3 regions of the Marinomonas sp. S3726 genome follow, and region 3 is predicted to be linked to each of the others. Evidence: riboswitches for the same ligand, from Rfam matches in the RefSeq annotation. Region 3 holds a riboswitch; each other region holds the start of a gene.

Region 1 (4,250 bases), on a different contig from region 3:
AATTGCACGAGCTATTTTAAAAGATGCCTCCATCTTAATTTTGGATGAAGCAACCTCAGCGTTAGATTCAGAATCTGAACGAGCAATTCAGCAAGCATTAAACTCATTGATGAAAAATAGAACGACAATAGCGATTGCTCATCGATTATCAACGATAGAGAAGGCGGATATTATTGCTGTAATTGATCAAGGGCAAATTATAGAGCAGGGAAGTCATGATGAACTGTTAGCAAAAGGTGGTGCTTATGCCAAGCTTCATGGTCAGCAGTTTAATGAGGAAGAAAGCCACTAATGTTGGTGTATCGAATTTTAATGGGGTTGATTAGCCCTTTTATTCTGATGAAACTTTTTAAATTAGGGAAGGGTTACCCTGATTATTCTATTAGAAAGGTATTAGGCTTTAACAGAGAGGCTGTAAAGGCTGATGTTTGGATTCACTGTGCCTCTGTGGGTGAGGTGTTAGCGGCAAGGCCTTTAATTCAATCATGGCAAAACAGAAACCTTGATAAAAAAATACTTATTACAACTATGACGCCAACCGGTGCCGAACAAGTTACTAAAAGCTTTGGTGAATCTGTTGTTCATAGATACATTCCCGTTGACTGGTGCAGCTCGGTAAAGCGATTTTTAAAAATGGTCGATTGTCCTAAACTGCTTATTATAGAAACTGAGTTGTGGCCTAATTTGCTTTCTCAGGTGAAAAAAAAGGGAATGTCGCTCCACATTGTTAATGCGAGACTAAGTGAAAGGTCCTTTAAAAAGTATGCTAAGTTTTCAGATTTTTCACGAAAGTTGATGGCTTTGCCTGATAGTTTTTGTGCGCATGCAGACGCTGATGCAAAACGCTTTAAGGCACTAGGTGCATCGCAAGTGCTAGTAACAGGCAATATCAAGTTTGATTTAAAGGTTAATCCTCAAGTTATAAAGGATAATTGGCAGCAGTACTTTGCTAATAACGAATTTGTATGGATTGCTGCTAGTACTCATGAAGGTGAAGATGTGCCCTTGCTTGAAGAGCATCAAATTTTAAAGGCTCATCACCCAAGTGCGGTGCTTATTATTGTACCAAGACACCCTCAAAGGTTTGAGCAGGTTTTCCAGCAAGCTTGTGCTAAATTTGAAAATGTCGGGTTACGCTCTGAAACCCCAGTTGAAGAATGGCATAACCTTGATGTACTTGTGGGAGATAGCATGGGGGAGATGATGCATTACTTCCAGGCGTCCGACCTTGCTTTTGTTGGAGGTAGCCTGATTGAGAGAGGGGGGCATAACCCTATAGAGCCCGCTCTTTTGTCTAAGCCTGTTTTGGTGGGAGATCACACTTTTAACTTTAAAGACATTACTGAAAGCTTAGTCTTGTCTGGTGGTGGTTTGCGTTGCAAAAATAGTGAGTTAGTAGGAAGCCTATTACTCGCTTTTGCGAAAGATAAAGCTTTAGTTGCAGAAACGGGTACAGCAGCTTATGAGTATGCATTGAATAATCAAGGCGCGGTTGAAAGAGTGTTGGATGCAACTGACGCTTAGTCTAATCGTATTTCCCTAGTGTGCTTTTATCGCTTATGAAGAGAGGCTTTAATTTGCCTCTCTTACTGGTTTTTTTCTTATTTTCTAATCTAGTAACTCTTTAAAGTCTGATAAGCAGGTTTTTGCTGCGCTCATATCATTCTTAATATTAAATTCATGCCTAATGGCAATAACATCACAGCCTGCTTTTTGAGCTGCGCTAATTCCAGCAAATGAATCTTCAAATACCAAGGCGTCTTTTGCTTTTATATTGAGCTTTTTTAGAGCGGTCAGATACGCTTCTGGATGAGGTTTATGCTGGCTAACGTCTTCTTGGCTTATGATGAGATCAAAAAAGTGTTCAAGTTTCAGTTGAGTTAAAACTTGCTCAATCATCCAATTTGCGGCACTACTTACTACTGCAATTTTACAATTCAATTTTGCTAAATGCTCGAGGTAAGGCAAAAGGTTTTTACTAAGTCTAAGTTGCTCTTTTAAAAGGGTTTGGTAATGTAATCTGAAATGCTGATTAAACTCATTTAAATCTGGTTTTATATTCGCAGCAGCAAAGAAATGTTGCGTGACAGTTGGCCAATCTTGACCCATTACATCCTGATAAATCGTGTAATCCGTAGTGCTGTCATAGTCTTGGCAAGCTAGCGCGAGTGCTTTTCCTTTAAGTGGTTCTGAATTTACCAAAGTGCCGTCTAGGTCAAATAAATAAGCTAGGTATGTTTTGGGGATTTTGGGTGAGGGGGCTGAGTGTATCAAATCGTTTCCTTTAATTTTTATTCTGCCTTACATGGCAATGACCTTGTCTTAATTAAGAGGTCTAAACTGGCCTTAAGTTCAAAATATCGTTACAATCCGCTTCGATTTTTTATCTCATGGGGTGCACTGCTATTTTTGATGCAGGGCTGAGAAGCAAAGGCTAACCCAATGAACCTGATCCAGATTATGCTGGCGTAGGGATTGAGATCCTCTATTTATAATATTTTTTAGCGCTTAATTTTATAAGCCAAAAAATAGAGAGCCTTCAAGCCTCGCCGCTCACAATGCCAGATACGGCTTGTTTTTAGGAGCGACACAATGCGAACACTTTATATTACTTCTATAGCGCTAGCTACCCTAGCCAGTTTGTCTTTATCGGCTACAGTTGTACAGGCTGACGAAGCTAAGACGTTGAATGTTTATACCTATGATTCATTTGCATCAGACTGGGGGCCAGGCCCTAAAATTAAGGCCAATTTTGAAAAAGAATGCGCTTGTACCTTAAATTATGTCACCTTGGACTCTTCTGTTGGAATCTTATCTCGAGTGCAGCTTGAAGGGAGTTCTTCAAAAGCAGATGTGCTTTTAGGTTTAGATTTAAACCTAATGCAAGCGGCAAAAGCTAGCGGGTTAGTGTCGGAGCATAATGTGGATACTAGTAAGGTAACAACACCAGGCGGATGGAGTGATTCTTACTTTGTGCCTTTTGATCAAGGGTATTTCGCTTTTATCTACAATACCGAGACCTTGAAAGAGGTGCCTAAATCATTAAAAGAAGTGGTCGAAAATCAAGATCTATCTGTTATTTATCAAGACCCAAGAACCAGTACGCCAGGCTTAGGTTTAATGTTATGGATGAAGTCTGTTTACGGTGACGATGCTGGAAAAGCTTGGCAAACCCTAGCAAGTCATACCAAGACAGTTACCAAGGGCTGGTACGATGGCTACAGCATGTTCCTAAAAGGTGAAGCGGATCTGGTTTTAAGCTATACCACATCACCAGCCTATCATATGGTGGTAGAGAGTGAGTCTAAATATAAAGCAGTACCTGCATCTGAAGGTTTCTATCCTCAGGTTGAGGTCGCAGCTCAGTTAAAAAATGCACCGAATAAAGCCTTAGCGGATAAGTTTATGCAGTTTATTTTGACTCAAGGTTTCCAAGGTGAAGTTTCAACAGGTAACTGGATGTTTCCTGTGATTGAGCTAGGTGATGCTTTACCGAAAGCTTTTACTGGTCTTGAGCAGCCAGCTAAAGTGCTGACTTTGCCAGCCGAGCAAGTTGCCGCTAAGCGTAAGCAATGGATTAATGAGTGGCTAGATTCAGTTACTCAATGAGATTGGGTTCATTTGGAAGCAAGCTTACTATAAGTTTGCTTCCTGCTATCTTAATCATTGGTTTTTTCTGCGTTATTGGTGTTGCAAGCTTTATTGCTTTACTTGCTTTTCAAGATCTTTCAAATTGGCATCAAACTCTTTCAAGTCGCTATATCTGGCGATTACTTGAATTCTCTATTTGGCAGGCTTTATTAAGTAGTCTATTGAGTCTTGTTATTGCTATCCCTGTAACAAGTGCTCTTATGCATAGGCGTTTTATGGGGCGAGATTTTTTGCTACAACTTTTCTCTATTTCTTTAGTGGTTCCAACCATAGTTGCTATCTTAGGGATAGTTGTGGTTTATGGCCGTAGTGGCTGGATAACATCTGTAACTGACATTGAATTACCCTTGTATGGTTTGTTTGGTATCTTGCTAGCCCATGTCTTTTTTAATATGCCTTTGGCTGTACGTATTCTTATTCAATCCCATAGTTTGATCCCTTCAGGTCAGTGGCGTTTATCTTATCAGCTTGGTTTCTCTCGATGGAACTTATTTAGATGGGTGGAATGGCCCTATTTACGTAAAGCTTTACCCGGTGCTTTTCTACTTATATTTATGCTTTGTTTTACAAGCTTTGCTGTTGTTTTAAGTTTGGGGGGA
Region 2 (4,250 bases), on a different contig from region 3:
CCAAATCTTTAAACTGAGCTGACATATCATCCATTCCTTTACGCACCTCATCTGCTTGGACATTATGCACTTCTATCTTAGAGCTTCGCTCAAGATCCGCAGCATAATCCCTTACTTCTTGGGTAATTTTCATGGAGCAGAATTTTGGTCCACACATAGAGCAGAAATGAGCAACTTTGCCTGATGCTTGTGGCAGAGTTTCATCATGGTAAGCTCTCGCTGTTTCAGGGTCTAATGCCAAGTTAAATTGATCCTGCCAACGAAATTCAAAACGCGCTTTAGATAATGCATTATCACGAATTTGCGCCCCGGGATGCCCTTTAGCAAGGTCTGCCGCATGAGCTGCAATTTTATAGGTAATTAAGCCCTGCTTTACATCCTCTTTATTTGGTAAGCCTAAATGCTCTTTAGGCGTTACATAACAGAGCATTGCGCAGCCATACCAGCCTATTTGAGCGGCTCCTATACCGGATGTAAAATGATCATAGCCAGGTGCAATATCTTGAGTTAGCGGCCCTAATGTATAAAAAGGTGCTTCATGACAATGCTCAAGTTGCTCTGTCATATTATGCTTAATCATTTGCATAGGCACGTGTCCTGGGCCCTCAATCATAACTTGGACATCATACTCCCAGGCCACCTTAGTTAATTCACCTAGGGTTTTAAGCTCAGACATTTGAGCTTCATCATTAGCATCCATGATAGAACCAGGTCGCAAGCCGTCACCAAGAGATAGAGAGACATCATAAGCCTGACAGATTTCACAAATCTCACGAAAACGTTGGTACAAGAAACTTTCTTCATGATGTGCTAAACACCATTTCGCCATAATTGAACCACCACGAGAAACTATTCCTGTCAGTCGTTTGGCTGTCATAGGAACATAACGCAATAGAACCCCTGCATGAATTGTGAAGTAATCTACCCCTTGCTCCGCTTGCTCAATCAATGTGTCTCTGAAGACGTCCCAGTTTAGATCTTCGGCAATGCCTTTCACTTTTTCCAGTGCTTGATAAATCGGTACTGTACCAATTGGAATCGGTGAGTTTCTCAAAATCCACTCACGGGTTTCATGAATATTTTTACCTGTCGACAGATCCATCAAGGTATCTGCCCCCCAACGCGTTGACCAAACAAGCTTCTCAACTTCTTCTTCGATAGATGAGGTTAAAGCCGAATTACCAATATTTGCATTAACCTTCACTAAAAAGTTACGACCTATTATCATTGGTTCGGATTCAGGGTGGTTAATATTAGCGGGTATGATAGCTCTACCTGCTGCAACTTCTTGACGCACAAACTCAGGAGTAATTTGAGTTTGGATATTAGCGCCAAAACTATGTCCTGGATGCTGCTTCAACAAAAGCTCACTTTGTACTGCCTGCATATTTTGATTCTCACGAATCGCAATGAATTCCATTTCAGGCGTAATAATACCTTTGCGTGCGTAATGTAGTTGAGTTACCACCGCGCCCTGCTTAGCTTTTACTACTTTTGGTAAGTTTTCAAACCTAAGGTTATCTAACTTTTCATCACTGAGCCTTTGCTGAGCAAATTCTGAAGATACCCCCTCAAGCTCTTCAATGTCATTACGTGCTGCTATCCATTTGCCTCGGGTGGACGCTATACCTTTATAAACATCAATGTGCCTACTTGGTTCAGAATAAGGTCCTGAACATTCATAGACATAAACAGATTCATTTTTCTCATAGGTAAAATTAGCAGGATCTTTGCCTATAGGCGTATCCGAAACATTAATTTTACGCATAGGTACTTGTATAGAAGGGTCTCTTCCTTGAATGAAAACACGTTCTGAGGCTGGAAAAGGGTTCGCCTGCAAAGAGTCAATAAAGGCTTTAGCCTTTAACCTAGCTTCTTCGCGTTTACTCAGTGTTTCAGGTACAGCTGAGTTTGATTTAGTATTTTTTAACTCATTAGAAGACATAAGCAATCCTTTTAAAATGAAAGAAGTGCTTGTCAGTCGTGCGTTTGCTTCTACAAAAATCATATCTCTGATTTTTGCTAACACCACTCTACTATGACAATTAGCCATAATTTAAGAATGGAAAAGCATTCGATGCAGATAAGAAAGAATGAAGATTTTCTTGTTCCCTACGCAGGTATTTAGCCCTGTTCAGGTTCTGCGGATCCCGTGCATAAACACGATCTCAGCCAAATGGCACTCCGACAAGTGGGAGCAACTATAAGGAGATTAAAGAAAAAGTAAAGCCTTGTTGAATCATTAGCTGATTGTTTCATCAGTAAGCAGGTCGCTACTAAAATAGTTTTTTTGTAATATTTCTTGTTTCAATTCAACCAGAGATAAAGGCTTATAAAGAAGAAAACCTTGGGCATATTCGCATTTTAAAACTTTAAAAAAATCATACTGAAAATGACTTTCTATCCCCTCAACGACGACAACAAGGTTTAACATTTCTGCCATTTTCACCGATGCTTTGAGAATGACATCCTGACTATTACCAGGGATTAAATTCTTAACAAACGACCTATCAATTTTAAGTCCATCGAAAGGATACTGAGTTAGTCTTTCAAGAGAGCTATATCCTGTTCCGAAGTCATCGATATAAATACCAACACCATAACTACGAATACGTCTGAGCTGTCGCAGTACACTTTCTTCTTGGTCATAAATCGCTGTTTCAGTAATTTCTACTTTAATATTTTTAGGTGTTAACTGATTCACCTCCATCGACATAAGCAAGTTGTCACATACCTGGTCAGAGAGCAGTTGCTTAGGCGAAATATTAATACTAACAAAGAGGTTAGGCTTTCCACTGGCACTAATTAAATCTTTTAAATCATGACATACATGGTGAATTAACCAGTTTGAAAAGGGATTTATTAAATTCACTTGCTCAGCAATAGCAATAAACTCGGCTGGTGAGACCTCTCCTAAGGTGTCATTTCGCCAGCGCATTAAAGCTTCCATTCCCTTAATTTCACCTGTTTCAAAACATACTATCGGCTGATAATTAATATAAATTTCATTATGCTTTAACGCGTTAAAAAGACTCTTTTCTAATAAACTTCGGCGTCTTTCAAACTCATTCAGCCCTTGATTAAAGACAATAAAGTCGGCACGTCCATTGCGCTTTACTTCATACATGGCCATATCAGCTTGCTTTAACCCTTCACTGGCACTTTTTACACTTGCGTCCAACATACTGATGCCAATGCTGGCAGATATTTTAAAGTTGAACCCATTGCTAAACGCAAAAGGCTTACGCATACCAGCTACCACTTTATCAGCCAACTCATGTAACTGAGGCAACCCCTCAACACTCTTTAAAAAGACAGCAAACTCATCACCACCTAATCGAGTTATCATTTCATCAATACTAAAACAAGCCTTTAAACGACGGGAGAACTCAACTAATAACTCGTCTCCAACATGATGACCATATTGATCGTTAACTGCTTTGAACTTATCTAGATCAATAAAGAAAATTGCACTTTGATCAGCTCCATGCTGATCAATAAAAGATGACATCTGAGCCACAAATGTTGCTCGATTTAACAAGCCAGTTAAGGAGTCCATTTGCGCTTGCTGTTTTAAAGCTTCTTCCGCTTTTTTCTTTTCGGTCACATTTGAAATGAAGCCTTCATAGTAGACTTCACCGTTTTCATGTTGAGTTAAATAAGCATTCTCAAGCAACCAAATAGGCCTACCCGCTTGGTCCTGACTTTGCCATTCGAAACCTATCACCCTTTGCTCTTTCTTAAGCAGATTAATAAAATGCAAATACTGCTTGGGGTTTAGATACAATTGTTGACCAATATTTTTTACCTTAATACAAAGTTCATCTTCATTGTCATAACCAAAAGCCATAGCATAGGCAGGATTTGCTTTAAGTAGGTTACCATTCAAATTTGCTCGATAAATACCGTCCACTGACAACATAAATAAATTCGAATATTCAGTACGGACCTCTTTTAAACTTTGCCCTCTATCTTTTAAAAGACTTTCAATCTTGTATTCATAACGTCTTGACCTGTATATATAAAATACAATCAAACTTGCCATTAACACTAACATGGAAAGTAAGAGCTTAATTAAAGATCTAGGTTCATTTTGAATTGGACTGAAAGAAGGAAAAACACTTAACTTAAATTTATGATTTAACCATGAAAAAAGATAAGTTTCAGAAATTGGACTTTTACTAAACCCCTGACATGGTAGGGCTTTAGCAGTATACACAAGGCTCACAGTGTCAGAAGAAGTCAATAAT
Region 3 (4,250 bases):
GACGATTAGCTTGCATTGATTGAGCAAGCTCAAGATAGTCTTTTGATGATTGCCTTAAACCATCAAATGATGTCATTAGAATAGGAAAGAAGATAATGACCGCGGCCATAATGACTTTCGAAACTATCCCATAACCAAACCAAAGAACTAGGATAGGCGCTATGGCAAACACAGGAATCGCCTGACTGAAAAGCAATACAGGCAAAAGCCAAATACGAACAGGCTTAAAGTAAACCATTAAAATCGCAAAAATTAATCCGGCTGACACTCCCAGCAACACACCAAAGACAATCTCAATTAGAGTCACCAAAAAATGTGGGTATAACACATCTGTTAACTGCCAAAATCTTGTAAAAACTTTCTCTGGTGATGGAAGAATAAAGCTAGGAACTTGAGTTACTGCTACTATCAACCACCAAAATAAAACTAGTAGGAAACTTATTACGAGCACTCGGCTAAAGCTTGTATTGATAAATTTATTCATTGCCTTGCCTGCATTATCTGCATCAATTGCCCATGATAACCAGAAACTTCATTACCAATATTTCGTGGAGGTAAAGAATTAGGTAAAGGCATAGGCTCTAGTGTTTTGAGAGTCGTTTCTTTTTCAGTTTTATTTGAAAAGTGTAAAATGTTATGCCCCATAACTAAGGCTTCAAGTGGGTCATGTGTCACTAAAAGCACAGTCTTGTTTTTTAATAGGTGGCTACTTAACTGCTGTAACTTATCGCGTGTTATGGCATCAACTGACGAAAATGGCTCATCCATTAATATTATCGATTTATCTTGAATTAAGGTTCTCGCTAAAGCGACTCTCTGCCTCATACCGCCTGACAAGGTAAACACTTTCTTATCAGCTTTATCAGGTAAACCGACTTGCTCTAAAATTTCTTGCGCTCGACTTTTTAACGCCTGATTGAATTGACTTTTTTTCTTCAAGATTGGTCGCTTAAGATCATAAGCAAGCAGCACATTATCAATAACAGATAACCAGGGCAGCAATAGATCCTGCTGCGCCATATAAGCGAGCTCATGCTGGAAGCCTTTTACATCAAGACTTGAATGCACACTTGTTTGTATCAATAAATCATTCACACAAGCATTCTTATGTAGCCCAACTAAATGCTTTAATAAGCTAGACTTGCCACAGCCACTTTGACCTAACAAGCAGGTCACTTGATTTAACGGTAATCTGAGCTCGATATCTTGGTAGATATAGCTTTGACTAGCCTCATACTTGAGACTAGCTGTTACTAGGTATTCATTTTGTTTAGTGAGGTTTGATGCTAAAACATTACAAGCTGACATCTATCACGCCTTAAGCATAAAAAAGTGATCAACAGGCCCGCTACCTTGACCTAATTGATAATTCTTAGCGGCGACTAAAGCTTGTGAAATATATTCCTTAGCTTTTCTAATCGATTCAGACATAGACAAGCCTTGTGCCAGATAGCTCGTTATAGCTGAAGATAAGGTGCAACCCGTTCCATGAGTGTTAGTTGTGACCACCCTTGTTTTAGAAAAGTACTCAATTTGATTTTCGGTCACCCAAACATCTGTGCTGTCTTGAGTGTCCATATGCCCTCCTTTTAATAAAACGCCTTGAGAGCCAAGCGACAAAAGAGCATTGGCTGTACTTTCTAACTCTGCATTAGATTTCGGAAAAGCGTTAAGATCTCTACCTAATAAGACTTGCGCTTCATACAGGTTTGGCGTGATTAAATCAGCCAAAGGAATGAGGTGATTAACGAGGCTTGAAATTGCTTGCGATTCTAAAAGTACATCGCCGCTTGTTGCCACCATAACAGGATCTAAAATTACTGCTTTTGGTTGGTACTTTTTTAGTATTTGAGCAATCATGAGAATTGTATCTGCATCTGACAGCATGCCAATTTTAACGGCATCAACTTTCATATCAGAAAAAATACTCTCAAGCTGATCTTCAACAAACGATTGCGGCACAGGATGTATGGCGCTAACACCTTGCGTATTTTGCGCTGTTAATGCTGTGATCACTGAACATGCAAATGACCCAGTTGCAGACATGGCTTTAATATCGGCTTGAATACCTGCTCCACCACCACTATCAGATCCAGCAATAGTTAACGAAATATAAGGTTGATTGCGCGTTTGCATATAAGGCTCCTAATTAAAACTGGAGCCTAAAAAAGACAGACAGATCGAAATTGTCTAAAAGAGATGAGGCTTGCCAGTTCCCTACGCCAGTATTAACTGGGTCAGGTTCAACGGGTCTAGAGGCGAACCTCAGTCTCAGCTCAAAAAGAGCACCCCGACTAACTAAATATGTATTGCTGTTAAGCAAATTTTGCGTGATATTGCCTAGACAAATTGAAGGTGTCAACTAGTTAGTCGAAGGAGTTTATCTACTAATAATTTATTAAAATCTTTAATTTTAAATAAATTTCACAATAAATCAATAAGTTAACAACAACACAAGTTTGTTATTACTCTAGCATAGCAACCAAAGCATTAAGTCGCTTTTGCTCACTTAAACTGAAGCTTGATTCAATTAAGTACTTTAATTCTAAACTTTGATCTTGGGTAGATAGACCTGAATTTAAGATACCTTCCTTTTGCTTTAAATATTCTTTAACTCTTGTATTAAGCTCATTTCGCGACTCTCTAACATTAGCAAGCCTTTGGGCGGCTTCCACTCCGAACTCTTTTACTTGTAGATCAAATAAGCTTTCTCCCGTTTCCTTACTCGTTAGTTCTAGTGTATTTATTAAGCCACTAAGTTTGGTTTTATCCTCTTCACGGTTTGTATCATTACCTTGTAAATTTGCGATTAACGCTTGTTCATCTGCAATATCTTGTGCAAAGAATGCCAACCGATAATCAAGTTCAAAATATTCATAGCGCAATTTATCTATTTCTTGGTATAAGCTAATCTGCCTATTTATGATTGCAGTCTTATCATTTAGGCTAACTTGATAGTTTGAAAATTCATCATCTAATGCCTTTAATGCATATTTATAAGCCTGATAATTTTCCAGCAATGAAAGCGCCTCACTAAGAGCAGGCTCTTCAAGTGATTGCTTGATATCTTCTTTTATTAACTCAATGAGTTGTTCATACGATAATTCACCAAGCAGCGTCATAAAATAATCAAATCTATGCTTAATACTAATATGAGGAAGTAAATGCCCCTCTGCATCAATAGGATATGAGCCAGCTATACTGGTTCCCCTTAACGAGGATTGTGAGCCTATCCATTCAAATTTATCTTTGAAGCGATTGTATTCATTATTTTGTGCAACATTCAGTTGAGCCTTTATGTCGGCTTTTTCTGAAGATGACAAAACGAATGATTCAACTGATTTATTTGAAATTTGGTTATTGGTTAAAGAGCCTTGATCTTGATTGGTCTGTAAGACAGGCGCTGCTTGATAAGCAACACCTGTCCACTTCGCCAAACCAAGAAATGCAAGTCCACCAAACACGATTAAGCAGACTTTCTTAGTTAGGGAAATATTCATAACTCACCAATCATTAAAGGCCAGCATTTTTAAGACGATTAGCATGTGTGCGATAGACGGTTAAAGGATCAGTTGCAAACAAGTGATGTATACCAAAGAATTGGTTTACCTCATCTAGATGGTTCATGCTGTAATCATTTCGAACAACCATACCAAGATTACTATCACAGCTTTCAATCAGGCCATCATTTTTACTGTCGTCAATTAACACAGATGTTAAACCAAGAAAGTAATCACTTGGGTCTAGTGCATTCGTAAACGCACTCGCGCCGCTCCAAGAGTAGTAATTTACACCATTAACACTATATTCACCTTCACCACATGCTGTTGTAGGAATACCTTGAGGATGATTTTGATTAAATGCTAATGAGCCTTCGGTCGTTAAAGAAGTAAGCATGGAAAGAACATCTTGCTCATAACCACCTGCAGATAAATAATCAATCACAGTTGCTAATGCTGTCGTCAATCCAGCTAATACCGCTTCAGCTGCTGAATCTTCTGGAACAGCATTTCTTACAAAATCTGCAACATCAGAGCCTTTATTAACGCCACCCACAGAGGTGACTGAAGCAATTAGATCAGGTCTCACCGAAGCAACATATCTTACTGTAGGGCCACCATGACTATGCCCAATCAGATTGACTTTGGTCGCACCTGTTGCTGCAATAATATTTTGAACTTCAGACAAAAGTTGTTCGCCTCGAACCTCAACTGACTGACTATTTGCTACCTGGGTGGTGTAAACCTCAG

What was found. A riboswitch is a leader RNA that binds a small molecule or an ion and turns the genes downstream of it on or off. The one in region 3 is predicted to bind thiamine pyrophosphate.
Region 1: it holds a riboswitch for thiamine pyrophosphate, as region 3 does, so the genes downstream of both, thiB (thiamine ABC transporter substrate binding subunit) here and thiD (bifunctional hydroxymethylpyrimidine kinase/phosphomethylpyrimidine kinase) in region 3, are expected to answer to the same signal.
Region 2: it holds a riboswitch for thiamine pyrophosphate, as region 3 does, so the genes downstream of both, thiC (phosphomethylpyrimidine synthase ThiC) here and thiD (bifunctional hydroxymethylpyrimidine kinase/phosphomethylpyrimidine kinase) in region 3, are expected to answer to the same signal.

Annotation. Positions count from the first base shown of each region.
Region 1 covers NZ_JXYC01000003.1:59,800-64,049, forward strand. Annotated here, with positions in the region: gene msbA (lipid A export permease/ATP-binding protein MsbA) at 1-292, shown strand, start outside; gene TW85_RS00545 (3-deoxy-D-manno-octulosonic acid transferase) at 292-1,524, shown strand; gene TW85_RS00550 (HAD family phosphatase) at 1,609-2,274, opposite strand; TPP riboswitch at 2,382-2,493, shown strand; gene thiB (thiamine ABC transporter substrate binding subunit) at 2,593-3,609, shown strand; gene thiP (thiamine/thiamine pyrophosphate ABC transporter permease) at 3,585-4,250, shown strand, end outside.
Region 2 covers NZ_JXYC01000010.1:110,332-114,581, reverse strand. Annotated here, with positions in the region: gene thiC (phosphomethylpyrimidine synthase ThiC) at 1-1,945, opposite strand, end outside; TPP riboswitch at 2,093-2,197, opposite strand; gene TW85_RS09345 (EAL domain-containing protein) at 2,243-4,250, opposite strand, start outside.
Region 3 covers NZ_JXYC01000012.1:179,083-183,332, reverse strand. Annotated here, with positions in the region: gene TW85_RS11500 (ABC transporter permease) at 1-484, opposite strand, end outside; gene TW85_RS11495 (ATP-binding cassette domain-containing protein) at 481-1,308, opposite strand; gene thiD (bifunctional hydroxymethylpyrimidine kinase/phosphomethylpyrimidine kinase) at 1,312-2,136, opposite strand; TPP riboswitch at 2,198-2,303, opposite strand; gene TW85_RS11485 (lipase secretion chaperone) at 2,466-3,500, opposite strand; gene TW85_RS11480 (triacylglycerol lipase) at 3,514-4,250, opposite strand, start outside.